DNA from 3 places in the Streptomyces deccanensis genome. Region 2 is predicted to be linked to each of the others. Evidence: predicted binding sites of a transcription regulator. Region 2 holds the regulator's gene; each other region holds the start of a gene.

Region 1 (10,039 bases), 2.9 Mb from region 2:
TGTGACCATCAGTTGCGCCGCCGGATCCTCGCTCTCCTCCTGGCGGGTCACCTGGACGTTCGGGGCGGGGCAGCGGGTCGGCCAGGCGTGGAACGCGAACTGCGTCCAGACGGGTACGGCCGTCAGCTGTTCCAACGCCTCCTGGAACGGGAGCGTGCCGAGCGGCGGTTCGGTGAGCTTCGGCTTCAACGGAACCTGGAGCGGGAGCAATCCGGTGCCCACGGTGACGCTGGGCTGAGAGTGGCTGCCGAGTACTCCCGAGGACTGCAGAGGACTGAGAAGTCTGAGAATTTCCGAAGGAAAGGCGGCATGAGGTTCTGCCCGTAACAATTCGGACGTAAGTTCCTGTGCGTGAATGGTGAAGAAAGCGCGTTCGGGGGCGGCAGCGGGGACCCGGCCCGACGGCGGCGTCGGCTGAGAATCGCCGGGTGCCTGCTCGCCGGGGTCCTCGTGGTCGGGGCGGGCGGGGCGGGTTGGGCGTTCTGGCGGCTGAACGACAACATCGCGAGTGTCGACATCGACGCCGCCCTCGGCGACAACCGCCCCGCGAAGATCCGTTCCTCCCCGGATCCGTTCGCGTCGGATCCGTCCGCGTCAAATCCGTCGGCGTCGGCCGCCGCCGAGGCCCTGCCGAGCGGCGCCCTGAACATCCTCGTCCTCGGCTCCGACTCCCGCAGCGGCAAGGAGAACGCGGAACTCGGCGGCGGCGACGAGGGCGCGGGGGCCCGCTCGGACACGGCGATGGTCGTCCACGTCGACGAGGGGCGCACCGGGGCGACGGTCGTCAGCATCCCCCGCGACACCCTCGTCACCCGCCCGTCCTGCCCGCTGGAGTCGGGCGGCTCGACGGCGGTGGCGTACAACGTGATGTTCAACAGCGCGTACGCGGTCGGCGGCCCGGTCTGCGCGGTCAAGACGGTCGAGTCGATGACGGACGTCCGCATGGACCACTACATCGAGATCGACTTCGCCGGCTTCGCGAAGCTCGTCGACGCCCTCGGCGGCGTCACGGTCACCACGGACGAGGACATCGACGACGAGGACAGCCATCTGACCCTGGACGCCGGCACCCACCACCTGGACGGCGAACAGGCCCTCGCCCTGGCCCGCACCCGCCACGGCATCGGCGACGGCAGCGACCTCGGCCGCATCGGCCTCCAGCAGACACTGGTCAAGGCCCTGCTGGACCAGATCTCCTCGACCGACCTCCTGACCAACCCCGCGCAGCTCTACCGGGCCGCCGACGCGATCACCGGAAGCCTGACGACGGACACCGGACTGGACTCGCTGGGGGAGCTGGTGAGCCTGGGCAAGAGCCTGAACGGCCTGACCTCGGCCGAGACGGAGACCGTGATGATGCCGGTGGTCACGGCCGCGTACGACCGCAACCGGGTGGTGGCGGACGAGCCGGAGGCGAGCCGGTTGTGGGAGTCGCTGAGGTAGCGGAGAAAAAGTTTCTCGGAAAATCCGGCGGCGGTGTCGATCCGGTGTGCGGTCGTTCGACGCATGGGTGAGAGTCGGGGACAGGCCCCGCCCGCTGATGCCGTAGGAGTCACCATGCCGCGTTATCTGTCGCTGGTTCAGATCGACGAGAAGACCGCCCCCGCCGAGGGGCCCAGCCCCGAGCTGATGCAACGGATGGGGGAGCTGCTGGAGGAGATCACCAAGGCGGGGGTCATGCTCGACACCGCCGGCCTGACGCCGACCGCGCAAGGGGCGCGCGTGCACTGGGAGGGCGGCAGGATCTCCGTCACGGACGGGCCGTTCACCGAGTCCAAGGAGGTCGTCGGCGGCTATGCGCTGATGCAGTGCAAGGACATGGCCGAGGCGATCGAGTGGACCAAGCGGTTCCTGAAGGTGCACGAGGAGCACTGGACGGTGACGTGCGAGGTGCGGGAGATCATGGAGGGCTGAGCCCGCCTGGCGAGGCCGCTGGCGAGGCCGCTTCTCGGACGCCTGGGATGTCGTGTCTGATGGTGGGCTGTGACCTCACAGCCCACCCCGCCCATGCCCCCACCCAAGGACCCCGACCCGGACACGGCCATCGAGACCGTGTTCCGGATCGAGTCGCCCAGAGTCATCGCCGGTGTCGCGCGGATCGTGCGGGACGTCGGGATCGCGGAGGAGTTGGCACAGGACGCGCTGGTCGCCGCGCTGGAGCGATGGCCGAGGGACGGGGTGCCGGACAATCCAGGCGCCTGGCTCATGGCGACGGCCAAGCACCGGGCGATCGACCTCGTGCGCCGCCGGGAGCGGTACGCGCGCAAGCTCGCGGAGGTGGGGCGGGACCTGGAGGCGGCGGGGCCGTATCTCGATCAGCCGTCCGACCCGGACGACATCGACGACGACCTGCTCCGCCTGGTCTTCACGGCCTGCCACCCGGTGCTGTCCGCCGAGGCCCGCATCGCCCTCACCCTGCGGCTGCTCGGCGGCCTGACCACCACCGAGATCGCCCGCGCCTTCCTGACCCCCGAGCCGACGCTCGCCCAGCGCATCGTCCGCGCCAAGCGCACGCTGGCCACGAGGAACGTCGCCTTCGAGGTGCCGTACGGCCCCGACCGGGAGGCCCGCCTCGACTCCGTCCTGGAGGTCATCTACCTGATCTTCAACGAGGGGTACGCGGCCACCGCGGGCGACGACCTGCTGCGCCCGGCGCTGTGCGAGGACGCCCTCCGACTGGCGCGCGTGCTGGCCCAGTTGATGCCCAAGGAGCCCGAGGTGCACGGTCTGGTCGCCCTGCTGGAGCTCCAGGAGTCGCGGGCGGCCACCCGCACGGGGCCCGCCGGGGAGCCGGTCCTGCTGCGGGACCAGGACCGCCGCCGCTGGAACCGCCTCCTCATCGCCCGGGGCTTCACCGCCCTCGGCCGTGCCACCGCCGCCGCGCAGGGGGCCCCGGGCCCGTACGCCCTCCAGGCGGCCATCGCCGCGTGCCACGCCCAGGCGTACACCTACGACGAGACGGACTGGCCGAGGATCGCCACGCTGTACGCCCTGCTGGCCGCCCGCGCCCCGTCCCCCGTGGTCGAACTGAACCGCGCGGTCGCCGTCTCCATGGCCGAGGGCCCCGGCCCCGCCCTGGAGATCGTGGACAGCCTCGCCGCCGAACCCGCCCTGCGGGACTACCACTTGCTGCCGAGCGTGCGCGGCGACCTCCTCCACCGCCTGGGCCGCACGGAGGAGGCGCGCGCGGAGTTCCTCCGGGCGGCCACCCTGACCCACAACGAACGCGAGCGGGCGTTGATGCTGGCGAGGGCGCAGGAGGAGTGAAGGGGCGGACGACGCGCGGACGACGCGCGGTTGAGAGGCGGGTGAGGGTGGGTGGGTGGCGGCGGGACGTGAGTGGGTGGGTGGCGCATCGAGGGCATCGGGCGGGGCATTCACGCGTGAGGACATCGGGCGGCGCATCCACGCGTGAGGGCCGCGGGCGGGGCATTCACGCGCGGCTGCTCCGTCTGCGGGGCGCGCGTCCCGCGTGGCGGGGCGAGGTGAGCAGCGCGGCGATGCCGTGAGGCGCTGCCCGGGAGCCGCACGACGGGCTGCCACGGACCGCGACGGCGGCCACGGCTACGGGGTCAGCCGGCGGCCCCACCTACGGGGTCGGCCGCCGGCCACGGCTACGGGCCCGGCCGCGTGGCCGGTAACGGCGATGGCGCGGACGGGCGCCAGCGCCTCCGGCAACCCGGCGCCTCCGGCAGCCCGGCGCCTCCGGCAGCCCGGCGCCTCCGGCAGCCCGGCCCCTCCGGTGCCCCGGCCTCTCCGGCGCCCCGGCCTCTCCGGTGCCCAGGCCCCTCGGCCTCTCCGGCCTCTCCGGCGCCCCTCGGCACCCTCGGCGCCCCCGGCACCCCGGTATCCCTGCGGAGCAGGCACCCCCGGCGGAACCGGGGCCCTACGCCGGGTGGCCGATCAGCATCGTCGGGGCGCCTGCGACGCGGGTCAGGAAGACCGTTGCCGCGTTGCGGCCCTGTGGCTTGACCTTCTTGCGCAGTTCCTCCGGCTCCACGGCCGACCCCCGCTTCTTCACGGTGAGGATGCCGACCTCGCGCTCCCGCAGTAGGGCCTTCAACTTCTTCACGTTGAAGGGAAGCCGGTCGGTGATCTCGTACGCCGTCGCGTACGGGGTGACATGGTGCTCGTCGGCGGTGACGTAGGCGATCGTGGGGTCGATCAGCCCGCCCGCCAGTTCCTCGGCGACCTCGGCGACCAGGTGGGCGCGGATCACGGCGCCGTCGGGCTCGTACAGGTACCGGCCCACCGGACGGACCGGCGGGTCGGGCAGCATCGTGTCGGGCGTGGCGCGGATCCCGGCCTCGGCGGGCAGCAGCATCGCCCGCCGCGCCCCCGGCGTCCCGTCCGCACGGAACCAGAGCACGGCCTCCTTCACGTCCCCACCGTCCGAGATCCACTCGGCCTCGGCCTCCGGCGGGATCGCCTCGTGCGGGATGCCGGGCGCGATCTTCAGCGCGCCGAGCGGGGCCTTCAGCGCGGCGGACACGGCCCAGGACAGGGGCGGGGAGTAGGCCTCCGGGTCGAAGATCCGGCCGCGCTTGGAGGAACGCCGGGCGGGGTCGACGAACACGGCGTCGTACCCGGCCGTGTCCACCTCCGTCACATCCGCCTCGCGCACCTCGACCAGCCCGGCGAGCCCGAGCGCGTCGGCGTTGGCGCGGGCCACCGCCACGGTCAGCGGGTCGCGGTCGACGGCCAGCACCCGGATCCCGGCCCGCGCGAACGCGATCGCGTCCCCGCCGATCCCGCAGCACAGGTCGGCGACCGACCGCACGCCCAGCGCCCGGAAACACTCGGCCCGGTACGTCGCCACGCTCGTCCTGGTCGACTGTTCGACCCCGTTCGGCGTGAAGAACATTCGCTCGGCGTCCGCCGCGCCGAACTTCGCCACGGCCCGCTGCCGCAGCCGGGCCTGTGCCAGCGCGGCCGAGACCAGGTCCGCCGGGTGGTCGCGGCGCAGCCGGGTCGCCACGGCCAGCTCCCGCGCGGGCTCGGTGTCGCGCACCTCGTCGAGGAGGGCACGGCCCTCGGGGGTGAGGAGGGGGGTGAGGAAGGCGGCGGGGTCGAGGTCGTTCACCGGGACATTGTCGGTCAGGGGGACGGGGCGGGGGCCGGGGGGAGGGTGGTGTGGGCCAGTCGGTGGATGGTCGGGGGACGGCGGCGGTGTCGGGGCGGTGGAGGCGGGGCGCCCTGCGAGGATGCGGCGCCATGCGATTCGTACGACAAAATGATCTAAAGGGTGCGAAACGGGTGACCGGGAGGGGGTGCGGCGGCGTCCGGGGCGGCATCGTGCTCCTCGCCGTCGCGGCCGTGGTGTCCGGATGCGGCGGGGGAGGCGCCGAGAAGGCCCTGGAGCGGGGCTCCGCCGGGCTGCGCGGTGGCGCCGAGGCCGGGGCGGCCGCCGGGACCGCCGAACCCGCCCACGGCCGGCCGGGCGGGGCGCGACAGCACGGACAGCGGCGCCTCGACGCGCCCGCCGCGCGGGCCCTGGACGCGTACGCCGGGAAGGTGCGCCGGGCGCACGCGGCGCGGGTCGCCGCAGCGAAGCGCTGGGGGCTGGCGAAGGTGCCGCTGAGCGCGCCCGCGCCGCCGGCGCGGAAGCCGGAGCTCAGGACCCGCAAGGGATTCGAGGTCGACGGCCATGTCGAGGACGGCCTTCCCCCGGTCTTCACCACCGTCCCCACCCGTCACAAGGTCGTCTTCCTCACCATCGACGACGGCGCCGAGAAGGACCCCGCGTTCCTGCGGATGATGACCGACCTGCGGATCCCGTACACCGCCTTCCTCAGCGACTACCTGATCAAGGAGGACTACGGCTATTTCGAGCGGATGCGGGACCGTGGCGTCGCCCTCCACAACCACACCCTCCGCCACCGCCATCTGCCCGCGCTCTCCTACGCCGCCCAGAAGCGGGAGATCTGCGGGATGCAGGACGTGCTCGAGAGGCGGTACGGCACCCGGCCCACCCTCTTCCGGCCGCCGTACGGCAGCTACGACCGGGACACCCTCCGCGCCGCCGCGACCTGCGGCGTCGAGGCCGTCCCCCTGTGGAACGAGGAGGTGTTCGTCGACCGCTGGGACTACCGCGAGTCGGACCGCGAACTCCGCCCCGGCGACATCGTCCTCAGCCACTTCCGGGGCCCGTCCGACTGGAAGGGCACCATGCCCGACATGATCCGCCGCTTCCTGAACCTGGTCACCGCCGAGGGGTACGCGGTGGCGAGGCTGGAGGACTACCTGTGAGGCGGGGCGGGGACCGACGGGGCCGCGGGGAGTGGCTGCAGCGGGGAGCGTTCGGGGCGAGCGGGGCACACGGGGCGAGTGGCGAGCGCTGGGCGCGTAGGGCGCGTAGGGCGCGTGGCGCATGCGGCGGGGCGCGTCGTCGGGGGTGCGTTTCGACGTCCCGATCTGCGACGTCCCGATCTGCGACGTCCCGATCTGCGGCGGTTCGGGCCACGGCGGTTCGGGCGTCGGCAGTCCGCGTGGGTGCCGCCCTCTCCGTCGTCACGGTCCTGGCCGCTCTGCTCCTCGCCGGGTGCGTCACCGCGCACCCGGACCCCGCCGATCCCGGCGTTCGCGCCGCCGGCCCGGGAGGCAGGACGGCGAGCGAGAGCCAGCCGCCGACGCACGGTCCGACGCGGCCATCGAAACCGCCATCGAAACCGCCATCGACACCGCCCCGCCGACCGGAGCTCGCGCCGCCCCCTGCCTCCCCGTCACCCACGCCGCCTGCGCCCCTCTCGGTTCAGCCCTCCCTCACCCCACCCCCCTACCGCCGCTGGGGCCTGGACGCCCCCCTCGCCGCCGCGCCGCAGCCCCCCGACCGGCAGTCGGCTCCGCGCGCCGCCGCGCCCGGGCTGCTGCCCGTCGTCGATCGTGTGCCCACCCGGGACAAGGTCGTCTTCCTCACCTACGACGACGGGGCCGAGCGGGATCCCCGGTTCGTCGACATGGTGCGTGAGCTGCGGCTGCCGGTGAGCATGTTCCTGACGGACAGCGTCGTGGGCCCGGGATACGGCCACTTCGCCCGGCTACGGGCGGTCGGCGCGACCGTGCAGAACCACACGCTCGACCACACCGCCCTGCGCGGCCTGCCGTACGCCGGACAGCGCGCCGAGATCTGCGGCCAGCAGAACAAGCTCAAGCAGCGCTTCGGCGTCCGGCCGACCCTCTTCCGCCCGCCCTACGGCGTCCACGACACCACCACGCTCCGCGCCGCCGCCGACTGCGGCCTCTCCGCGGTCGTCCTGTGGCGCGCGTCCATGCAGATCCACGACCTGCGCTACGCCGTCGGCGACCGCCTCCGCCCCGGCGACATCGTCCTCGCCGGATTCCGGGGCCCGGACCAGCTGAAAGGCACCACCCTCACGGAGATGACGACCCGGCTGCTGCGCCGCGTCCAGGAGCAGGGCCTGACGGTCGGCCGCCTGGAGGACTACCTCTGAAGCCCCTCGAAAGCCCCTCCGAGGTCCCCTCCGACACCCGCCGCAACCCGCTCGATTAGCAGTCCGCTTGACCGAGTGCTAATCGCGGTCATAGTCTCAGGTCTGGCACTCCCCCCTGGAGAGTGCCAACAACGCGACGGGCAGGTCCGGCACCCGCGACGACGGATCCACCTGGTCGCCACCTCAGACAGTTAACCCCGTGAGATCTCCGAAGGGGGAGGTCGGATCGTGACGACCACCAGCTCCAAGGTTGCCATCAAGCCGCTCGAGGACCGCATCGTGGTCCAGCCGCTCGACGCCGAGCAGACCACCGCCTCTGGCCTGGTCATCCCGGACACCGCGAAGGAGAAGCCCCAGGAGGGCGTCGTCCTCGCCGTGGGTCCGGGTCGCTTCGAGGACGGCCAGCGGCTGCCGCTCGACGTCTCCGTCGGCGACATCGTGCTGTACAGCAAGTACGGCGGCACCGAGGTGAAGTACAACGGCGAGGAGTACCTCGTCCTCTCGGCTCGCGACGTGCTCGCGATCGTCGAGAAGTAGTTCACCCGCTTCCTCGCGAAGCACCTTGCTTTTGAGCTGCGCCCTTGGCCCCCCGCGACCACTAATCAGCCGGGCGTCGGGGGCGCAGTTCGTTTCACCCACGTTTTCCGAGAGGGCTGAACCGCTCCCATGGCGAAGATCCTGAAGTTCGACGAGGACGCCCGTCGCGCCCTCGAGCGCGGCGTCAACAAGCTTGCCGACACGGTCAAGGTGACGATCGGCCCCAAGGGCCGCAACGTCGTCATCGACAAGAAGTTCGGCGCCCCCACCATCACCAACGACGGTGTGACCATCGCCCGCGAGGTAGAGGTCGAGGACCCGTACGAGAACCTCGGCGCCCAGCTGGTGAAGGAGGTGGCGACCAAGACCAACGACATCGCGGGTGACGGCACCACCACCGCCACCGTGCTCGCCCAGGCGCTCGTGCGCGAGGGCCTGAAGAACGTCGCCGCCGGTGCCTCCCCGGCCGCCCTGAAGAAGGGCATCGACGCCGCGGTCAAGGCCGTGTCCGAGGAGCTCCTCGCGACCGCCCGCCCGATCGACGAGAAGTCCGACATCGCGGCCGTCGCCGGTCTGTCCGCCCAGGACCAGCAGGTCGGCGAGCTCATCGCCGAGGCGATGGACAAGGTCGGCAAGGACGGTGTCATCACCGTCGAGGAGTCCAACACCTTCGGTCTGGAGCTGGACTTCACCGAGGGCATGGCCTTCGACAAGGGCTACCTGTCGCCGTACTTCGTCACGGACCAGGAGCGTATGGAGGCCGTCCTCGACGACCCGTACATCCTCATCCACCAGGGCAAGATCGGCGCCATCGCCGACCTGCTGCCGCTGCTGGAGAAGGTCATCCAGGCCAACGCCTCGAAGCCGCTGCTGATCATCGCCGAGGACGTCGAGGGCGAGGCCCTGTCGACCCTGGTCGTCAACAAGATCCGCGGCACCTTCAACGCGGTCGCCGTCAAGGCCCCCGGCTTCGGTGACCGTCGCAAGGCGATGCTGCAGGACATGGCGACGCTGACCGGCGCCGAGGTCATCTCCGAGGAGGTCGGCCTCAAGCTCGACCAGGTCGGTCTCGACGTGCTCGGCTCCGCCCGCCGCGTCACCGTCACCAAGGACGACACCACGATCGTCGACGGCGCCGGTGACTCCGGTGCCGTGCAGGGCCGCGTCGCCCAGATCAAGGCCGAGATCGAGAACACGGACTCCGACTGGGACCGCGAGAAGCTGCAGGAGCGCCTCGCGAAGCTGGCCGGCGGCGTGTGCGTCATCAAGGTCGGCGCCGCCACCGAGGTGGAGCTGAAGGAGAAGAAGCACCGTCTGGAGGACGCCATCTCCGCGACCCGCGCCGCGGTCGAGGAGGGCATCGTCTCCGGTGGTGGCTCCGCGCTCGTCCACGCCGTGAAGGTCCTCGAGGGCAACCTCGGCAAGACCGGCGACGAGGCCACGGGTGTCGCGGTCGTCCGCAAGGCCGCCGTCGAGCCGCTGCGCTGGATCGCCGAGAACGCCGGCCTGGAGGGCTACGTCATCACCTCCAAGGTCGCCGAGCTCGACAAGGGCCAGGGCTTCAACGCCGCCACCGGCGAGTACGGCGACCTGGTCAAGTCCGGCGTCATCGACCCGGTCAAGGTCACCCGCTCCGCCCTGGAGAACGCCGCGTCCATCGCCTCCCTCCTGCTCACGACCGAGACCCTGGTCGTCGAGAAGAAGGAAGAGGAGCCGGCCGACGCGGGCCACGGCCACGGTCACGGCCACGCCCACTGACGCACGACGTCGGTAAGCGGTAAGCGGTAGACGAAGGCCCGGCACCCCACCCTTGGGATGCCGGGCCTTCGCACGCCCCGCGCTGCCCGCCGCCCCCCGCTCCCGCGCCGCCTACTGTTCCAGCGCGTCGAGTGCGCCCAGCTGCCCCATCAGCCCGAGCCGGTCGTACTCCCACCAGCCCTCGACGATCTTCCCGTCCGACGAGAAGCGGTGGATCGTCGTGCCGGTCATGCTGACCTCCCGCCCGGTGGCCGCGATCCCGAGGAAGTCGCCCTGGTGCGTGGCGTTCCACG
Region 2 (10,039 bases):
CGCCGGTCGCCGGAACCGCCCCGGCCGCGCGGGGTGACGTAGGCGTGGGAGGTGCCCAGCTCGCCCTGCACCTCCCAGAGCAGGTCCACGAGGTCGTCGTGGGTGGCCACCCGCTCCAGGACGGGGCGGTAGCGGTCGAGGACGCCGGGCCAGTCGACGCCGCCCAGGTCGGGCCGCCAGAAGTTGTCCCGCATCAGCCGGCCGGTCTCGTCGAACATCTGGCGCCACTCGGCGGCCGGGTCGACGGTCCGCCGGATGCGCGAGAGGTCGACGGTGATGTTGGAGTCGCTGTCGTCGTCGCCCGAGGCGCGCCGGTCGCTGGGGACGACCTTGAGCTTGCCGTCGGTCCACAGCAGGACCCGTTTGCCGTCGCCGCTGACGGCGAAGTGGTCGGCGTCGGACGCCAGGTACTCCAGGCGCCGCTGGGCGAGGTCGTACCGCTCCAGGGAGGTCTTGGGGTCCGGGTCGTCGGGGGTGGCCCGCAGGTGGCCGAGGACGCCGGTGACGGGGTGGCGCAGCCACAGCACGCCGTCCTTGGCGGCGCGGAGCGTGGAGTAGCGGGCGGCCTCGACGGGGAAGGGGACGATCCGGTCGGCGAGCCCTTCGAGGTCGATGCGGGTGGTCGGGGTGCCCTCGCTGTCGGGGGTCTCGTCCTTGTCGGGCGCCTCGAACGGCCGGCCGTGGCGCTGCGGTCCGAAGGGGGACGGGGTGGTCGCCGCGAGGGTGATGAGGTGCGGGCGGGCGCCGCTGACGAAGTGGAGGTCGAAGACGTGTTCGTCGTAGACCGGGTCGAAGGCGCGTGCGGAGAGGAAGGCGAGGTGCTTGCCGTCGAGCGTGAACGTCGGCGAGAAGTCCTGGAAGCGCAGCGGGGTCGCCTCGGTGACGGACAGGTCGGCGGTGTTGGCGAGCTTGAGCTGACGCAGCGGGCGCGGGCCCGGGTGCGACCAGGCGAGCCAGGCCGAGTCGGGCGAGAAGACGAGCCCGGTCACCTCGCCGTCCTCGCTGCGGTCGACCTCGCGCACCTCGCCGGTCTCCCGCTCGACGAGCAGCACCCGGCCGTCGTCGGCGGCGACGGCGACCCGGCTGCCGTCGGGGGCCACGGCGAGCCCGAGGACACGGCCCAGCTGCCCGGCGGCGAGCCGGCGCGGGGTGGCGCCCGGTCCGACGCCGGTGGACGGCGCGAACTCCAGCGCGTCGTCGCCCTCCGCGTCGGTCACCCACACCACCCACTCCTCGCCCTCCACCCGGAAGGTGCGCGGGAGCCGGGCCCGTACGCCGTCCTCGGCGGCGAGCGCGCGGGCGGGGCCGGAGCGGTGGGTGATCCAGTGGATCGAGCCGCGCACCGAGACGGCGCTGCCCCGGGCGGTGTGGTCGGGCGAGGCGGAGCCGAACCAGCGGGAGGCGTTCACCGGGAACGGCTGGAGGTCCACGCGCTGCCCGCCCAGCCGGATGTCGAGCCTGCGCGGCTCGGCGCCGTCGAGGTCGTCCAGCAGCCACAGCTCCCCGGCGGACGCGTACACGACCCGGGTGCCGTCGGTGGCCGCGTGCCGGGCGTAGAAACCGTCGATCGGGGTGTGCCGGCGCAGGTCGGCGCCGTCGGAGAGGGAGGAGTAGAGCGCCCCGACGCCCTCGTGGTCGGAGAGGAACGCGATCCGGTCCCCGACCCACATCGGGTATTCGAGGTTGCCGTCCAACTCGGCGTGCAGGCGCACGAATTCACCGGCGCCCTCGGCGCCCTCGGCGCCCTCGTCGGCCCGGTCGATCCACAGCTTGCCCGCCGTGCCGCCCCGGTACCGCTTCCACCAGGCGGCCTCGCGGCCCATCGGCGCGGACAGCAGCACGGTGGCGGGGCCGTGGGCGACGTCGCCGACCGGCCCGTACGGCAGGGTGGTGGCCGGGCCGCCGTCGAGCGGCACGGCGCGCGCCCAGCTCCGCCGGAGGCTGGCCTGACCGTGGGTGCTGAGCGCGAGGACCTGGCCGTCGGGGGTCCAGCCGCGCACCTGGGTGCGCCAACTCCCCCAGTACGTCAGGCGCTTGGCCGATCCGCCGTCGACGGGCGCGATGTGCACCTCGGGCGCGCCGTCCCGGGTGGAGGTCCACGCGACGGTGGTGCCGTCCGGCGAGATCCGGGGATGGTTCACGGGTACGTTGTCCGCGCTGACCCGCCAGGCACGGCCGCCGTCCAGAGGCGCGACCCACACGTCGTCCTCGGCGGTGAAGGCGACCAGGTCGCCGTGCAGGTGCGGATACCGGAAATACGCGAGCTGAGTCACCCAGTTACTTTATGCAGCGTTCGGTCTGATGGGGAGGGGTTTGGATCATGTCCCTCGCACCGGGCCAGAGTTGCCCCGGGCCATGCCTCACTTGCCCTCGGGCACGCACGCCGGGTCCTTCTGGCACCAGATGGTCTGGGTGACGGTGACCGTCGCGGTCGGGCCCGGCTGCCCCGGTGCGCCCGGCTGCCCGGACTCGGGGGCGTCGCAGTCGCCCAGGCCCTCGACGTGGAACCACTCCTTGCCGTCGACCTTCGCGGTCAGGTCCCCGCGTACGCACCTGCCGTTGACCTCTTTGGTCACCTTCCCGGTGACGGTGATGTCCCGGCCTTCCTTGTCCTCGCCCTGGCAGTCCACCTTCGCGACGGTGGCGACCGAGGAGGACGGCGACGCGGACTTCCCGCCGCCCTCGCCGTCGCCGTCGTACGACGCCGTGCAGGTGAGCCACTGGACGTCGAGGCCCTCCCGCTCCAGCTCCTTGGTGGCGAGCTGGTCCGTGGTGAACGCGACCGCGCCGGTGTTGAGTCCACCGCCCTCGCAGGCCACCAGCCCCGCGACCGCGCAGACACCGAGCCCGGCTCCCAGCAGGAGCCGGCGCCCGCCCGTCCGGTACGCCCTGAGACGCTTCCATGCCCCCATGCCCGGCAGCCTGCCACCGGCCGCGGCGACACGGAAGACCGCGTGCGGCCGAGCCGCCGGGACCGAGAGACATAGACCGGGGGCGTCAGCCGCTCATCAGCAGCCATTCCTGCAGCTCGACCAAGTTCCCCTCGGGGTCCTTGAGATGGGCCACCCGCATACGGTCGGTCATACGTGCGGGCCCGTTCAGGAGTCGTACGCCGAACGAGGTGACCCGCTCGCAGTACGCGTCGAGGTCGTCGACGCGCAGGACGACCAGCGACCGGTGCCCGTTCGCCGCGTCGGCCAGCTCCCCGAGCACCTCGGCCATCACCGCCCGGTCCTGCAGCGCGATCCCCGCGGACCCGACGGCCGGGCTGAACTTCTCGTACGGCCCGTCGACCGCCCCGGACTGCGGCTTCAGCCCGAGCACATCGGCGTAGAAGCGGTAGCACACGGCGAAGTCGGAGACGAGCAGTCTTACCTGGGCGAGTTCCACGATGCTCCCTGAGGAATCAGGGACGCCGGTCGGGACCGAGGGGCGGTCAGGACCAGCGTCCGGTTCGGCCCAGCAGCAACGCCGCGGCCGCCGTCCCGGCGGTCGATGTGCGCAGCACACTGGGCCCGAGTCGGTACGCCCCCGCGCCCGCCTCGCCGAAGAGCGCCAGCTCCTCCGGCGACACGCCCCCCTCGGGCCCCACGACGAGCACGATCTCCCCGGCCGTCGGCAGCTCCGCCGTGGCCAGTGTCTCGTCGCCGCTCTCGTGCAGGACCGCGGCGAAGTCGGCCTTCGCCAGCAGCTCCGCGACCTGCTTGCCCGTGGCCGCGTCCGCGACCTCGGGGAACCGCGTCCGGCGGGACTGCTTGCCCGCCTCCCGGGCGGTGGCCCGCCATTTGGCGAGTGCCTTCAGCCCCCGGTCGCCCTTCCACTGCGTGATGCAGCGGGCGGCGGCCCAGGGCACGATCGCGTCCACACCGACCTCGGTCATGGTCTCGACGGCCAGTTCGCCCCGGTCGCCCTTGGGCAGCGCCTGGACGACGGTGATCCGGGGCTGCGCGGGCGGCTCCTCCCGCAGCTCCCCCACATCCATGACGACCAGCCGGTCCTTGCCCTCGGCGGCCTTCACCACGCCTTCCACCCACCGGCCCCGCCCGTCGGTGAGGACCACGTCCTCACCGGGCCGCAGCCGCTTCACGGAGACCGCGTGTCGCCCTTCGGGGCCGTCGAGCACGATCTCCGAGCCCCAGCCGTCGAACCGGTCGACCACGAACACCGGTGCGGTCATCGCCCCTCGCTCCCGGCCTGACCGCCCTGGCCGCTGCCGACCTGGGCGGAGGCCCGCTCGGCCTGCGCGGCGGCGATCTCGGCGGCCAGCACCTCGACGAGTTCCCCGGCGGGCAGCGCGCGGGCCATCCTGTGGCCCTGCCCGGCCCACAGTGCCATGCCCTGGGCGTCCCTGGCCTGGGCGGCGGCCTTGCGCAGCGGCGAGGTGAGGTGGTGGACCTCCGGGTAGGCGGCGGGCGCGTACGGGCCGTGCTCGCGCAGGAACCGATTGACCAGGCCCCGGGCCGGACGGCCGGAGAAGGCGCGGGTCAGCTCGGTGCGGACGAAGAGGGGGTCGGTCAGGGCCTGCTTGTGCACGGCGTGCGCGCCGGACTCGGCGGTGGCGAGGAACGCCGTGCCGAGCTGGGCCGCGCTGACGCCGGCCGTGAGGAGGGCGGCGATCTGGCCGCCGCGCATGATGCCGCCGGCCGCGACCATCGGCAGCGCCACGGCCTCGCGGACCTGGGCGACCAGCGAGAGCAGCCCGATGCCGGCGCGGTCCCGCTCGGGGTCGTCACGATGGGTGCCCTGGTGGCCTCCGGCCTCGACGCCCTGCACGATCACGGCGTGGGCCCCGGACCGCTCCACGGCCTGCGCCTCCTCCGCCGAGGTCGCGGTGACCAGGGTGAGGGTGCCCTTGCGGGCGAGGGAGTCGATGACCTCGGGCGTCGGGCAGCCGAAGTGGAACGACACCACCGGCACCGGGTTGTCGAGCAGCACCGCGAGCTTGGCCTCGTAGCCGTCGTCGCGTCCGCTGTCCGGGTCGCCCAGCTCGGCGTCGTACCAGGTGGCCTCACCGGCGAGCTGCTCCGCGTAGACCTCGACGGCGGCGGGCTCGGCATACTCCGGCTGCGGCATGAAGAGGTTCACGCCGAAGGGGCGGGAGGTGAGCCCCCGGAGCGCCTTGATCTCCTGGTACATCCCGTCGGCCGTCTTGTACCCGGCGGCGAGGAACCCCAGCCCGCCGGCCTCGGACACGGCGGCGGCCAACCGCGGCACGGACACGCCGCCCGCCATCGGGGCCTGCACGATCGGGAGCGGGACGAGATCGGTCAGTGCGGAGGACATGACGGCATGGTGCCATGCCCTCCGGGTGGAGCCGAATCGGGTACGGGGGGTTGTTCGTCGGGTGCGGGTGGGTGGGGGCTGGTCACGCAGTTCCCCGCGCCCCTGAAAAGCCGGGGCTGCGCCCCGTGCTTTTCAGGCCCGCAGGGCCTGGTCTTTCAGGGGCGCGGGGAACTGCGCGAGAAGCCCCACGCAGCCGCACCCGACGACGCACCCACTCAGCGCGCCCGCGAACACACCCACTCAGCGCCCGTTGAACGCGTCCTTCAGCCGAGAGAACAGCCCCTGCTGACCGGGCTGGAACTGCCCCGTCGGCCGTTCCTCCCCGCGCAGCGCGGCCAGCTGCCGCAGCAACCCCTCCTGCTCGGGGTCCAGCTTCGACGGCGTCTGCACCTCGACGTGGACGATCAGATCCCCACGCCCGCCACCCCGCAGATGAGTGACACCGCGCCCGTGCAGCGGGATCGACTGCCCGGACTGCGTGCCGGGCCGGATGTCGACCTCCTCAAGACCGTCCAGCGTCTCCAGCGGCACCTTCGTGCCGAGCGCCGCCGCCGTCATCGGGATCGTCACCGTGCAGTGCAGATCGTCGCCGCGCCGCTGGAACATCGGGTGCGGCAGCTCGTGGATCTCGACGTAGAGGTCACCGGCGGGACCGCCACCGGGCCCGACCTCGCCCTCGCCGGCCAGCTGGATCCGCGTGCCGTTGTCGACACCGGCCGGGATCTTGACCGTCAGCGTCCGCCGCGACCGCACCCGCCCGTCGCCCGCGCACTCGGGGCACGGGTTCGGGACGATCGTGCCGAAGCCCTGGCACTGCGGGCAGGGCCGGGAGGTCATGACCTGGCCGAGGAAGGACCGCGTGACCTGCGAGACCTCACCACGGCCCCGGCACATGTCACAGGTCTGGGCGGTGGTGCCGGGAGCGGCCCCCTCGCCACTGCACGTCGTACAGACGACGGCCGTGTCGACCTGGATGTCCTTCGTCGTGCCGAAGGCCGCCTCGTCGAGGTCGATCTCCAGCCGGATCATCGCGTCCTGACCCCGGCGGGTGCGCGAGCGGGGACCCCGCTGCGACGCCGTGCCGAAGAACGCGTCCATGATGTCCGAGAAGTTGCCGAAGCCGCCTGCGCCGAAGCCGCCCGCGCCTCCGCCGCCCGCCTGGGACAGCGGGTCGCCGCCGAGGTCGTAGACCTGCTTCTTCTGCGGGTCCGACAACACCTCGTAGGCGGCGTTGATCTCCTTGAACCGCTCCTGGGTCTTCGGATCGGGATTGACGTCCGGGTGCAGCTCGCGCGCGAGCCTCCGGAACGCCTTCTTGATCTCGTCCTGGGACGCGTCGCGGCGCACGCCGAGCACGGCGTAGTAGTCCGTGGCCACTTAAGACTCCGCCAGGATCTGTCCGACGTACCGTGCCACCGCTCGTACCGCTCCCATCGTTCCCGGATAGTCCATGCGCGTAGGTCCGACCACGCCCAGCTTCGCTACTGCCTCGCCGCCCGAACCGTAGCCGACGGAGACGACGGACGTGGAGTTGAGTCCCTCATACGCGTTCTCATGACCGATGCGTACGGTCATGCCCGAATCCCCGGCCTCGCCAAGCAACTTGAGGAGGACGACCTGCTCCTCCAAGGCTTCCAGAACGGGCCGGATGGTGAGGGGGAAGTCATGTCCGAAGCGGGTGAGATTGGCGGTTCCGCCGATCATCAGCCGCTCCTCGCTCTCCTCGACCAGTGCCTCCAGCAGGGTGGAGAGCACCGTCGAGACCGTGCCCCGGTCCTCGACGTCGAACGCCTCCGGCAGGTCCTCGACCAGCCGGGGCACATCGGTGAACCGGCGGCCCGCGACCTTGCTGTTCAGCCGGGCGCGCAGGTCCGCGAGTGACGTTTCTCCGAAGGGCGCCGGGCAGTCCACCAGCCGCTGTTCCACCCGTCCGGTGTCCGTGATCAGCACGAGCATCAGCCGGGCCGGGGCCAGCGACAGCAGCTCCACGTGCCGCACGGTCGAGCGGGTGAGCGACGGGTACTGCACGACGGCGACCTGCCGCGTCAGCTGCGCCAGCAGCCGTACGGTCCGCGCCACCACGTCGTCGAGGTCGACCGCGCCGTCCAGGAAGTTCTGGATGGCGCGCCGCTCGGGCGGCGTCATCGGCTTGACGCCCGCCAGCTTGTCGACGAAGAGCCGGTACCCCTTGTCGGTGGGGATGCGGCCCGCGCTGGTGTGGGGCTGGGCGATGAAGCCCTCGTCCTCCAGCGCCGCCATGTCGTTGCGGACGGTCGCCGGGGAGACCCCCAGGTTGTGCCGCTCCGTGAGCGCCTTGGACCCGACCGGCTCCTCGGTGCCCACGTAGTCCTGGACGATGGCGCGCAGCACCTGGAGCCTGCGTTCACTGAGCATCGTCGCGCACACCTCCAGCTCGCTCTCGTGTGACTCCCCCTTGGCACTCACCCCGGGCGAGTGCCAACACTCCCCGCCCAGTGTACGGCGGTGGGGTACGCCCCCGGCAAGGCCGGTCCAGCCATGTCATGCCGACGTGTACCGACCTGTCCGCCGATGTCGGGCCACCTCGCGACCACCGCCGGGCGGCAGGCCGCGCGACCTCCCTCACACCCTCCCCGCGCCCTCCCCGCGCCCTTTCGCGCCCTCCTTCACCGGCGGGCGCCGGGCTACAGCTAGCGTCGGTGCATGACGGTGACTTGGGAAGAGTGCGGGTGGCAGGGATTGACGCCACGGGTCGGACGGTGCCGCCTTCCCGGCTGGGACTGCACGGTCGGGCTGGTGTCCGGGGACGGCGCGGCCCTGATGATCGACGCGGGGTCCAGCCTGCGGGAGGGCGCCCGGTTGCGCACCGAGGCGTGCCGACTGCTCGGTGGCGCGCGTGTGACACATCTCGCGCTGACCCACCCCCACTTCGACCATGTCTTCGGGGCGGCCGCGTTCGCCGGGGTGGAGGTCTTCGGCGCGGTGGGCGTCGACGGTGTCCTGGCCCGTGACCGCGACGCCCTCCGCGCGGACGCCGTGCACCACGGTCTGCCCCCGGCGGACGCCACCGAGGCCGCCGACCTCCTCGTCCTGCCCCGCCACCTGGTCTCCGGCGAGCGGACGCTCGACCTGGGGGGCGGTCTCCAGGTGCTGCTGGCGAACGTGGGGCCGGGACACACCGCACACGACCTGGTGGTCCTGGTCCCGGGCACACCGGCCACGGCGGGGTCCGCGGGTTCGCCGGAGGTCGTCTTCTGCGGGGACCTGGTCGAGGAGTCCGGCGAACCCCAGGCCGGCCCCGACGGCGTCCCCTCCCGCTGGCCGGACGCGTTGGACCGTCTGCTGGCCCTCGGCGGCGAGGACGCCCTGTACGTCCCCGGTCACGGGGCGGTGGTGGACGCGGCGTTCGTCCGGGCCCAACGCGACGCCCTGGCACGGCGCTTCGGCGTGTCGGGCTGAGTACGGCGTATCCGGGCGCCGCTTCTCCTATCGTCATCCGAATGCGCCAGTACTCACCCGACCTGACCCCTCCCTGGAAGAAGTCCCAGCCGGCACCCGAGGTCCCGGCCGACCCCGGACTGGTCGTCGAGGAGCCCACCACCGGCTTCTGCGGCGCGGTCGTCCGCTGCGAGGCGGGCACGGTGACGCTGGAGGACCGCTTCGGCAAGCACCGCGTGTTCCCGCTGGAACCCCGGGGCTTCCTGCTGGAGGGCCGGGTCGTGACGCTGGTCCGGCCCACGTCGTCGGCGCCCGTCCGCCCCTCCCGCACCGCCTCCGGCTCGGTGGCCGTGCCGGGCGCCCGCGCGCGCGTGGCCCGGGCCGGACGCATCTACGTCGAGGGCCGCCACGACGCGGAACTCGTCGAGAAGGTCTGGGGCGACGACCTGCGCGTCGAGGGCGTGGTGGTGGAGTACCTGGAGGGCGTGGACGACCTGCCCGCGATCGTCGCGGACTTCGCACCGGGGCCGGACGCGCGCCTCGGGGTCCTGGTCGACCATCTGGTCCCGGGCAGCAAGGAGTCCCGTATCGCGGCCTCGGTGACGAGCGAACACGCGCTGGTCGTGGGGCACCCGTACATCGACATCTGGGAGGCGGTGAAGCCGTCGTCGGTGGGCATCCCGGCGTGGCCGCGCGTACCGCGCGGGCAGGACTGGAAGACGGGGGTGTGCCGGGCGCTGGGGTGGCCTTCGGACAACACCGGGGCGGTGTGGCAGGCGATTCTGGGGCGGGTGGGGTCCTACAAGGACCTGGAGCCGGAGCTGCTGGGTCGGGTGGAGGAACTGATCGACTTCGTCACGGGTAGCGGTGAGGCCTGACGTTCTCGTAGGCGGCGAACTCGCTCGTGTCCAGCTCGATGCCGATGGGCTCCAGCGGGGTGAGGTCGCCGAACTTGGTGATGCGCTGGCACCTGTAGTCCGCGTCCTCGCCCTGGCCGGTCGGTTCAGTAAGCAGTACGCACTGGGCCATGACGGGATCGATGATGAAATAGGCGGGCACCCCTGCCGCCGCGTAGATCGACCGTTTGACGCCATAGTCGCGGGCCACGCTCGTCTTGGAGACGACCTCCAGGAGCATGGTGATGACCTCGGACGGCATCAGCCTCCCGTGGCCTGGTCCAGCGCCGCGTTCAATCACCACCAGGTCCGGCTGCGGCTCGCTGGTCTCTTCGAGCATCGCGATGTCCTGGGTTTGCAGTCGCCGCCACTGCTGGCGGGGGATCTGGTCCACAACCGCCTCCAGGATGTCGTTGTGGGCCACGTCCGGCCCCGCCATCATC
Region 3 (10,039 bases), 1.2 Mb from region 2:
GAAGTGGCCGATCCGCAGGTCGGGGCGGAGTTCGCGGAGCATCCGGGGGACCAGGGTCAGGTGGTAGTCCTGCACGAGCACGGCCGCGCCGTCCGCCGCCTCCTGCGCGAGCGCCTCGGCGAAGGCGCGGTTGTACGTCTCGTACGACGCCCACTGGCGCCGGAACTCCGCGTCGAAGGAAGGTTCCAGCGGGGTCTGGTAGAGCATGTGGTGCACGAACCACAGCGTGGAGTTGGCGACGCCGTTGTACGCGTCGTGGTGCACGTCGGCGGGGATGTCGAGCATGCGGACGCCGGGCTCGCCGACGCCGCGGCGTACGGCCTCGCGGTCGCCGTCGCCGAGGGCGGAGCAGACCCAGACGGCCCCCGCCTCCGAGTCGATCGCGGAGAGCCCCGAGACGAGTCCGCCGCCGCCGCGCTTCGCTGTGAGGGCGCCGGATTCGTCCTCCGTGTACGTGATGGGGCCGCGGTTGGAGGCGACGAGGATCCGCGCGCTGTGCGTCGATGCCATACGGCACAACCTAGCCACGGGCTCCGCCGGTCAAACGTGGGGTGCGGCTGTGTACCGGGCGCCTGATGGGGTGGGGGGTGCGGGTGCGTCGGCGGCCGCGGCCCGGTGGGGCTTCTCGCGCAGTTCCCCGCGCCCCTGAAAGACCAGGCCCTGCGGGCCTGAAAAGCGCGGGGCGCAGCCCCGGCTTTTCAGGGGCGCGGGGAACTGCGCGAACGGCCCCCACCGGGCCCGCACCCGCCCGACGACAGAACCACCCCACCCCTCACGCGGCCTTTCGCCGCACGTACTCCCCGATCTCCACCATCGGCGGCCGTTCCTCCAGGTCCACCGAATACGTGCGCGGCTCGAACCCCTCCCGCCCCCGCTCGAACTGCGTCAGCACCGGACGGATCAGGTGCCCCCGGGCCAGCCGCAGCTGAGCCGTGCGGTAGATCGCCGCGGACATGCGGCCCAGCGCCGCCCCGTCCTGGTGGCGGTGTTTGCGGACGCCCACATCGACCTGGGCCAGCGCGTCGAGGCCGACCAGGTGGAGCGCGTCGACCAGCATGCCCAGCTCGATGCCGTAGCCCACCGGGAACGGCAGCCGTTCGAGGAGCGAGCGCCGTGCCGCGTACTCGCCGCCGAGCGGCTGGACGAAGCCGGCCAGCTGGGGCCAGTGCATGTTGAGGAGGGGGCGGGCCATGAGTTCGGTCACACGGCCGCCCTGTCCGGCGGCGGAGCCGAGGGGGCGGTCGTACATCGCCTTGACGAGGTCGACACCGGGCTCGGTGAGCAGCGGGCCGACGATCCCGGAGACGAAGTCCGACGAGAACTCCCTGAGGTCCGCGTCGATGAAGCAGACGATGTCGCCGGACGTCACCATCAGCGACCGCCACAGCACCTCGCCCTTGCCGGGCACGGCCGGGATACGGGGCAGGATCGAGTCGCGGTGGACGACCCGCGCCCCGGCGGCGGCCGCGACCTGCGACGTCCGGTCCGTCGAGCCGGAGTCGACGACCACGATCTCGTCGACGAGCGGGACCTGCCGCATGAGGTCATGGCGGATGATCGCGACGATGTCGCCGACCGTCTCCTCCTCGTTCAGCGCGGGCAGGACGACGCTGACCGTCTGTCCCGTGGCTCGTTTCGCGGCCATGATGCGGTGGAGCGGGCGGTCGGACATGGACCAGGAGCGGGTGTTCAGCCAGTGCTCGACTTCGTTCAGCACAGTGCGCGGCTCCTCTGCGTTCATCTCGCGGTTCGGACGGCTCTCTCAACTGTCCTGGCCTTCGGTTACAGTCTTGGACAACGCTGGTGACCATCGCATGTCGCGGCTCGTCGGCGTATACAACCAAATACCGCTCATCCAGAGGGGCAGAGGGATACGGCCCGATGAAGCCCCGGCAACCCTCCAGCCGGTCTCGTAGTGATCACTGTCGATCACACCGCGAGGCTCCCGGCTAGGGAAGGTGCCAAATCCGTCTCACGGCGAAGTGCGTCGTGAGGAAGATGAGGAGAAAGGGCCTCGCCTCCATGGCTGCGCAGACTGTTGCAAGCACCACCGAATCCTCCGCCTCCACCGGTTCCACGGTAGACCTCGGCCCCGCCGCCGCGCTGAGCTGTCGTGAGTGCGGCCACCGCGTCCCCCTCGGACCGGTCTTCGCCTGCGAGGAGTGTTTCGGTCCCCTCGAGATCGCGTACGACTACTCCGCGTACGAAACGGAGGAGCTGCGGAAGACGATCGAGTCCGGGCCCGCGAACATCTGGCGTTACGCGCCCCTGCTGCCCGTTCCGGCCGACGTCGCCGACAAGCCGAACATCAACCCCGGCTGGACCCAGCTCGTCAAGGCCGACAACCTGGCCGCCGCGCTCGGTGTCGACGCCGGCAAGCTGTTCATCAAGGACGACTCCGGCAACCCGACGCACTCCTTCAAGGACCGCGTCGTCGCCCAGGCCCTGGAAGCGGCCCGCGCCTTCGGCTTCACCACCCTCTCCTGCTCCTCCACGGGCAACCTGGCCGGTGCCGTCGGCGCCGCCGCCGCCCGCGCCGGCTTCCGGTCCTGTGTGTTCATCCCGCACGACCTGGAGCAGGGCAAGGTCGTCATGGCCGCGGTCTACGGCGGCGAGCTCGTCGGCATCGAGGGCAACTATGACGACGTGAACCGCTTCTGCTCCGAGCTGATCGGCGACCCGGCCGGCGAGGGCTGGGGCTTCGTCAACGTCAACCTGCGGCCGTACTACGCGGAGGGCTCCAAGACCCTCGCGTACGAGATCTGCGAGCAGCTCGGCTGGCAGCTCCCCGACCAGCTGGTGGTGCCGATCGCCTCCGGGTCGCAGCTCACGAAGATCGACAAGGGGCTCCAGGAGCTGATCAAGCTCGGGCTCGTCGAGGACAAGCCGTACAAGATCTTCGGCGCGCAGGCCGAGGGGTGCTCGCCGGTGTCGGTGGCCTTCAAGGCCGGGCACGACGTGGTGCGCCCCCAGAAGCCGAACACCATCGCCAAGTCGCTCGCGATCGGCAACCCGGCGGACGGGCCGTACGTGCTGGACATCGCGCGGCGGACCGGCGGGGCCGTGGAGGACGTCACGGACGAGCAGGTCGTCGAGGCGATCAAGCTGCTCGCGCGGACCGAGGGGATCTTCGCGGAGACCGCCGGTGGGGTGACCGTGGGCGTGACGAAGAAGCTGATCGAGGACGGGCTGCTGGACCCGACGCTCACCACGGTCGTGCTCAACACCGGTGACGGTCTCAAGACGCTGGACGCGGTGGCGGGGACGGGGCTCACCGCCACCATCCGGCCCAGCCTTGATTCGTTCCGTGAGGCCGGCCTCGCGTAAGCAGGACCCGTCAGCAAGTCGTTCGGCTGCGGGTAAGTGGGGGCTTGTCGCGCAGTTCCCCGCGCCCCTTAGGTTCGCTGCACTCCCCGGAGGTTTCAGATCATGTCCGTCAACGTCCGCATCCCCACCATCCTTCGCACCTACACCGGTGGGCAGGCCGAGGTCCAGGCCGAAGGGGCGACCCTCGGCGAGGTCATCGCCGATCTCGAGAAGAACCACAACGGGATCGCCGCCCGGGTTCTGGACGACCAGGGCAAGCTGCGGCGGTTCGTGAACGTGTACGTGAATGACGACGATGTGCGGTTCGAGCAGGGGCTGGAGACGGCCACGCCGGACGGTGCGGGCGTGTCGATCATTCCCGCGGTCGCCGGTGGCTGACCGCCGCTCCGTACCGGTCGGTAGTAACCGTCGGTAACATTGATTACCGAGAGTTCATCGAATTGCCCCCTCCGTGAGAGAAGCGGAGGGGGCAATTCTCTATGGTTGAGCACTGTAGAGTTGGGGAACCCGGTCCGATCACCGTAGTGATTTCTTGCCGGGCGCATATGTGATCGCGCCGCACGCCCTATATGAAGTAGCCAAAGTGTGCAGGCCTTTTGTGTATTTTGTTCCCTTTGTGGGGCCCGACTTGCCCTGAATTCGGGCGAATTGTTCGTACATTCCCGACCGGTCGTGTCCAGAATTCTCGTCCGATTGACCTGTTGCAGAGGGCAGTTGGACAGATACATTCGGCCGCGGTCGACGCGTTCCGGCGCACACCCCCAACCGTTGGGGGGTGAGGTCTGACCCGGATCCGCGAAGTGTGGATCTGTGCAAGGGCCAGTAATAGGGGAGTTAGGCATGGCTCAGGGCACCGTCAAGTGGTTCAACGCGGAGAAGGGGTACGGCTTCATCGCGGTCGACGGTGGTGCGGATGTATTCGTCCACTACAGCGCGATCCAGATGGACGGTTACCGCACCCTGGAAGAGGGCCAGCGGGTCGAGTTCGAGATCTCGCAGGGTCAGAAGGGGCCGCAGGCGGACATGGTCCGACTCGCGGCCGGCTGAAGTAACGCGCCGGGTTCCACGCAGCGACGTTCTTCGTTCTTCATAGGAGGGCTCGCACCCCGCACCGGGGTGCGAGCCCTCTCGTGTGCCCGGCCGTACCCGGCCGCGGCCGGCCCGGGGTGCCGCCGACGGGGCGCGCGCGGGCGCGTTCACCTGCGGATCATCGAGAGCCGCTTGCACTCGACCATGCCGAGTGCTAATCATTGGCGTTAGCACTCTGAAGGTGAGAGTGACAACGAGGACCGGGTCGGTGAGGCCCGCAGGCCGGGTGGGGCAAGGAACCACGAGGCAGGCGAGCCGTCCGTCGCGGGCGCGGGCGCGGTCCGAAGGAATCACCCCCAGTCCTGGAGGGACCACTTCACATGGCCAAGATCATCGCGTTCGACGAGGAGGCGCGGCGCGGCCTCGAGCGCGGCATGAACCAGCTCGCGGACGCCGTCAAGGTGACGCTCGGCCCCAAGGGCCGGAACGTCGTCCTCGAGAAGAAGTGGGGCGCCCCCACGATCACCAACGATGGTGTCTCCATCGCCAAGGAGATCGAGCTCGAGGACCCGTACGAGAAGATCGGCGCCGAGCTGGTCAAGGAAGTCGCCAAGAAGACGGACGACGTCGCCGGTGACGGTACGACCACCGCGACCGTTCTAGCCCAGGCCCTGGTCAAGGAAGGCCTGCGCAACGTAGCCGCCGGCGCCAACCCGATGGCCCTCAAGCGCGGCATCGAGAAGGCCGTCGAGGCCGTCTCCGGTGCGCTGCTCGACCAGGCCAAGGAGGTCGAGACCAAGGAGCAGATCGCCTCCACCGCCTCCATCTCCGCCGCCGACACCCAGATCGGCGAGCTCATCGCCGAGGCCATGGACAAGGTCGGCAAGGAAGGCGTCATCACCGTCGAGGAGTCGCAGACCTTCGGTCTGGAGCTCGAGCTCACCGAGGGCATGCGCTTCGACAAGGGCTACATCTCGGCGTACTTCGCGACCGACATGGAGCGCATGGAGGCGGTCCTGGAGGACCCCTACATCCTCATCGCCAACTCCAAGGTCACCAACGTCAAGGACCTGCTCCCGCTCCTGGAGAAGGTCATGCAGTCGGGCAAGCCGCTGCTGATCATCGCCGAGGACGTCGAGGGCGAGGCCCTGTCGACCCTGGTCGTCAACAAGATCCGTGGCACCTTCAAGTCCGTCGCCGTCAAGGCCCCGGGCTTCGGTGACCGCCGCAAGGCCATGCTCGGCGACATCGCCATCCTCACGGGCGGCGAGGTCATCTCCGAGGAGGTCGGCCTCAAGCTGGAGAACGCGACCCTGGACCTCCTGGGCCGCGCCCGCAAGGTCGTCATTACCAAGGACGAGACCACCATCGTCGACGGTGCCGGCGACACCGACCAGGTCCAGGGCCGCGTCAACCAGATCCGCGCCGAGATCGAGAACAGCGACTCGGACTACGACCGCGAGAAGCTCCAGGAGCGCCTGGCGAAGCTCGCGGGCGGCGTGGCGGTCATCAAGGCCGGTGCCGCGACCGAGGTGGAGCTCAAGGAGCGCAAGCACCGCATCGAGGACGCCGTCCGCAACGCGAAGGCGGCCGTCGAGGAGGGCATCGTCGCCGGTGGTGGCGTGGCCCTGCTGCAGGCCTCCCAGGTCTTCGAGAAGCTGGAGCTCGAGGGTGACGAGGCGACCGGCGCCAACGCCGTGAAGCTCGCGCTGGAGGCCCCGCTCAAGCAGATCGCCGTCAACGGTGGTCTCGAGGGTGGCGTCGTCGTGGAGAAGGTCCGCAACCTCCAGGTCGGCCACGGCCTGAACGCCGCGACCGGTGAGTACGTCGACATGATCGCCTCCGGCATCATCGACCCGGCGAAGGTGACGCGCTCCGCTCTGCAGAACGCCGCCTCCATCGCCGCGCTGTTCCTCACCACCGAGGCCGTCATCGCCGACAAGCCGGAGAAGGCTGCCGCGCCCGCCGGCGGCGGCATGCCGGGCGGTGACATGGACTTCTGATCGACCCCGGTCGATCACCGTCCTTCAGTACCGAGGGCGGCACCCCCTGGACGCAGGGGGTGCCGCCCTCGGGCGTGTCCGGGGTCACAGCGGACGGGGGTGCGGCGGCGGAATTCCGTGCGAGGAGGGGCGGTTGTGCGAGGAGGCACCGCTATATGCGTGCGCATGGAATGCATCCCGCTCTCGTCTCCCCTTCTCAGGAGTCCCCACGTGACCACCGCTTCCACCGCCCCCACCACTGGTTCCACCTCCCGTGCCGCCGAGATCCTGTCCCGGCCCGTCACGATCAACGGGCTGACCATCCCCAACCGGATCGCGATGGCGCCCATGACGCGGACGTTCTCGCCCGGTGGCGTGCCGGGGGCGGACGTGGCCTCCTACTACGGGCGCCGGGCGGCCGCGGGCGTCGGGCTGATCGTGACCGAGGGGACGTACGTCGGGCACGAGACGGCGGGGGATCTCGACCGGGTGCCCCGGTTCGCCGGTGAGGAGCAGCTCGCGGGGTGGGCGAAGGTCGTGGAGGCCGTGCACGCCGGGGGCGGCACGATCGTGCCGCAGCTGTGGCACATCGGGACCGTCCGGCAGCAGGGCAAGCTCTTCCCCGACGCGCCCGTGTTCGGCCCGTCCGGGCTGCGGGTCGACGGCACCCCGGCCGAGGGCGGCCGGGCCATGACCCAGGCCGACATCGACGAGGTCATCGCGGCCTTCGCCAAGTCCGCCGCCGAGGCCGAGCGCATCGGCATGGACGGCGTCGAGATCCACGGCGCCCACGGCTACCTCGTCGACCAGTTCCTCTGGGAGCGCACCAACCGCCGTACGGACGCCTACGGCGGTGACCCGGTCGCCCGGACGAAGTTCGCGGCGGAGATCGTGGCCGCCGTACGGGACTCCGTGTCCGCAGACTTCCCCGTCATCTTCCGCTACTCGCAGTGGAAGCAGGAGGCGTACGACGCGCGCCTCGCGGAGACGCCCAAGGAGCTGGAGGCGGTGCTGAGCCCGCTGGTGGCGGCCGGTGTCGACGCCTTCCACGCGTCCACGCGCCGTTACTGGCAGGCGGAGTTCGAGGGTTCCGAGCTGAACCTCGCGGGCTGGACGAAGAAGCTCACCGGCAAGCCCACCATCACGGTCGGCTCGGTCGGCCTGGACGGGGAGTTCCTCGCCGCGTTCGCCGGCGAGAACGCGTCGACGAAGGCCATCGACGATCTGCTGGACGGGCTGGAGGCCGAGGAGTTCGACCTCGTCGCCGTGGGCCGTGCGCTGCTCCAGGACCCCGAGTGGGCGGCGAAGGTGCTCGACGGCCGCTTCGACGAGCTGAAGGCGTTCGAGCCGTCGGCGCTGGGTTCGCTCAGCTGAGTCACCGCCGGGTGAGTCACCGCCGGGTGAGCCGCCGCCACGCCGGGGATCTTTCGCCAAGTCTCCCCAGTACCCGGCGGTAGCGAGCCAATTCCGTCATATGTGTCGTTGTAGTGTCGTGGCACAGCGCCGTCGGCGCCCCAACTCCGTTGATAACACCGGTAGTTGGGGCGCCGACGTGCTGATCATCCCATGATGGTCCCCTTCCCCCACGAATCGGACGAGATCCCATGGCACGACACAAGCTCACCCTCAAGCACAAGCGGTTCATCGCGGCCGGTGCCGTCGTCGCGGCGATCGCCGGCGGCCTCGGCGTCGCCGCGAACGCGGGCGCCAGCGAGACGGTCGAGAAGACGACGGCCGAGAAGAAGGCGCCGGTGGCGAAGGTCGTCGTGAAGACGGTGTTCGCCCCGGCCGCCACCGCCGACGTGGCGCCCGCCGTCACCTACGACACCGCGCTGGTGCCGGTCGCCGGGCGGGTGCAGGTCAAGGAGGAGCTGCGGCGCGACGGCGGTACGCGGATCGAGCTGCGGCTGCGGGACCTCGCCGCGAACCGTGTCTACGGCGCCCACGTCCACACCAAGCCCTGCGGCGAGCTGCCCGCCGACGCCGGGCCGCACTACCAGGACGAGCTGGACCCGAAGCAGCCGTCCGTCGACCCCGCGTACGCCAACCCCGAGAACGAGGTGTGGCTGGACGTGCGGACCAACAAGGACGGTTCGGCGCGTTCGATCGCCGCCGTCGACTGGCGGTTCCGGGACGGCGGGGCCCGGTCGGTGGTCCTGCACGCGGCGGCCACCTCCACGCACGAGGGTCACGCGGGGACGGCCGGGGCGCGGCTGGCCTGCGTGAACGTGCCGTTCAAGTAGGAGTCTCCCGCAGGGAACCCGCGGGCGCGGCCGGTAGCCGGTAGTGGTCAGTCGGCGTAGTCCTTGAGCTTCTCGGCATCGAGCGTGATGCTCAGGGGCGCCGGGATCTCGACGGTCGCGCCCACCGGTGGGACTCGGTCCGCCGGTACCGGCCGTCCTTCGGTTCGGTGCACACGGCAAAAAACAACACGACACCACCTGAGTCGGCCGCACAGGCCACGCGGCGACGGACGGACGTCCTCGGGCAGGCCGGCCGCTCAGTGGCGCCCAGCCAGCGCAGCGGCTCCGGCTCCCACGTGCGCACCCGGTGCCCGACCCGGCAGTTCGGGATGACGAGACGTCAGGCGCCGGTGCGCCAGGTGCGCGGGCCCTGGAAGCCGGGCGTGCGCTCCGGGCGGGTCCAGGTCGCCCGGGGCCGGGGCCGGGGGCGGCGGGAGGTGTCGTACGGGCCGGTCGTGGTGGTGGTGCGGGCGAGGAGCACCGCGGTGATCGCGGCCAGCTCCTCCGGGCTCGGGCTGCCCTTCTCCACGCGGAGCACCGACGTCTCCCGGATGTCCTGCATGGTCGCTCCTCGGTCACTGGGGTGGGTTGCCGTGCTTGCGGCGGGGGAGGCCGGCGTCCTTGGCGGTCAGCATCGACAGGGCGCTGATGAGCGTCGCGCGGGTGTCGGCCGGGTCGATGACGTCGTCGACCAGCCCGCGCTCGGCCGCGTAGTACGGGTGGACGAGGTTGCGCTTGTACTCGTTGATCTTCTGGGCGCGCATCGCCTCCGGGTCGTCGGCCGCGGCGATCTCACGGCGGAAGACGACGCCGGCGGCGCCCTCGGCACCCATGACGGCTATCTCGTTGGCGGGCCAGGCCAGCGCGACGTCCGCGCCGATGGAGCGCGAGTCCATCACGATGTAGGCGCCGCCGTACGCCTTGCGCAGCACCACCGAGATACGGGGCACGGTGGCGTTGCAGTACGCGTACAGCAACTTGGCGCCGCGCCGGATGATGCCCTCGTGCTCCTGGTCCACGCCCGGCAGGAAGCCCGGCACGTCCACCAGCGTGACCAGCGGGATGTTGAAGGCGTCGCAGAACTGCACGAACCGCGCGCCCTTCTCGCTCGCCCTGATGTCGAGTACCCCGGCCATGGCGCCGGGCTGGTTGGCGACGACGCCGACCGTACGCCCGTCCAGGTGGGCGAGCGCGCACACGAGGTTGGTCGCCCAGGCGGCGTGCACCTCCATGAACTCGCCGTCGTCGACGATCTCCTCGATGACGTCACGGACATCGTAGGAGCGGTTGCCGTCGGTGGGGACCAGGTCGAGCAGCGCCGGGCAGCGTCGGTCGGCCGGGTCCTCGCTCGGCAGCTCCGGCGGCAGCTCGCGGTTGTTGGAGGGCAGTAGGGACAGCAAGTACCGCACCTCGGCGAGGCAGGTCTCCTCGTCGTCGTAGACGAAGTGGGCCACGCCC

Evidence for each region. The regulator HrcA, encoded in region 2, represses chaperone genes, less so after heat shock. The targets are predictions, from matches to a motif close to TTNGCACTCNGNNNNNCNGAGTGCNAA.
Region 1: the regulator HrcA is predicted to act here: its motif matches at 7,507-7,533, upstream of groES (co-chaperone GroES).
Region 3: the regulator HrcA is predicted to act here: its motif matches at 4,548-4,574, upstream of groL (chaperonin GroEL).

Annotation. Positions count from the first base shown of each region.
Region 1 is NZ_CP092431.1:6,350,017-6,360,055, forward strand. It holds gene L3078_RS28425 (endo-1,4-beta-xylanase) at 1-238, shown strand, start outside; gene L3078_RS28430 (LCP family protein) at 346-1,443, shown strand; gene L3078_RS28435 (YciI family protein) at 1,558-1,914, shown strand; gene L3078_RS28440 (RNA polymerase sigma factor) at 1,984-3,267, shown strand; gene L3078_RS28445 (class I SAM-dependent methyltransferase) at 3,887-5,083, opposite strand; gene L3078_RS28450 (polysaccharide deacetylase family protein) at 5,215-6,249, shown strand; gene L3078_RS28455 (polysaccharide deacetylase family protein) at 6,489-7,451, shown strand; gene groES (co-chaperone GroES) at 7,680-7,988, shown strand; gene groL (chaperonin GroEL) at 8,118-9,746, shown strand; gene L3078_RS28470 (ester cyclase) at 9,858-10,039, opposite strand, start outside.
Region 2 is NZ_CP092431.1:3,433,491-3,443,529, forward strand. It holds gene L3078_RS15310 (S41 family peptidase) at 1-2,273, opposite strand, end outside; gene L3078_RS15315 (hypothetical protein) at 2,361-2,912, opposite strand; gene L3078_RS15320 (VOC family protein) at 2,998-3,390, opposite strand; gene L3078_RS15325 (16S rRNA (uracil(1498)-N(3))-methyltransferase) at 3,437-4,177, opposite strand; gene L3078_RS15330 (nitronate monooxygenase) at 4,174-5,283, opposite strand; gene dnaJ (molecular chaperone DnaJ) at 5,524-6,660, opposite strand; gene hrcA (heat-inducible transcriptional repressor HrcA) at 6,661-7,677, opposite strand; gene L3078_RS15345 (MBL fold metallo-hydrolase) at 7,966-8,721, shown strand; gene L3078_RS15350 (DUF3097 domain-containing protein) at 8,763-9,578, shown strand; gene L3078_RS15355 (Uma2 family endonuclease) at 9,556-10,039, opposite strand, start outside.
Region 3 is NZ_CP092431.1:4,664,831-4,674,869, reverse strand. It holds gene L3078_RS20785 (alpha,alpha-trehalose-phosphate synthase (UDP-forming)) at 1-510, opposite strand, end outside; gene L3078_RS20780 (glucosyl-3-phosphoglycerate synthase) at 773-1,717, opposite strand; SAM riboswitch class I at 1,849-2,005, shown strand; gene thrC (threonine synthase) at 2,023-3,327, shown strand; gene L3078_RS20770 (ubiquitin-like small modifier protein 1) at 3,430-3,705, shown strand; gene L3078_RS20765 (cold-shock protein) at 4,168-4,374, shown strand; gene groL (chaperonin GroEL) at 4,737-6,359, shown strand; gene L3078_RS20755 (NADH:flavin oxidoreductase) at 6,525-7,712, shown strand; gene L3078_RS20750 (superoxide dismutase family protein) at 7,943-8,581, shown strand; gene L3078_RS44615 (hypothetical protein) at 8,629-8,754, opposite strand; gene L3078_RS20745 (acyl-CoA carboxylase subunit epsilon) at 8,922-9,143, opposite strand; gene L3078_RS20740 (acyl-CoA carboxylase subunit beta) at 9,157-10,039, opposite strand, start outside.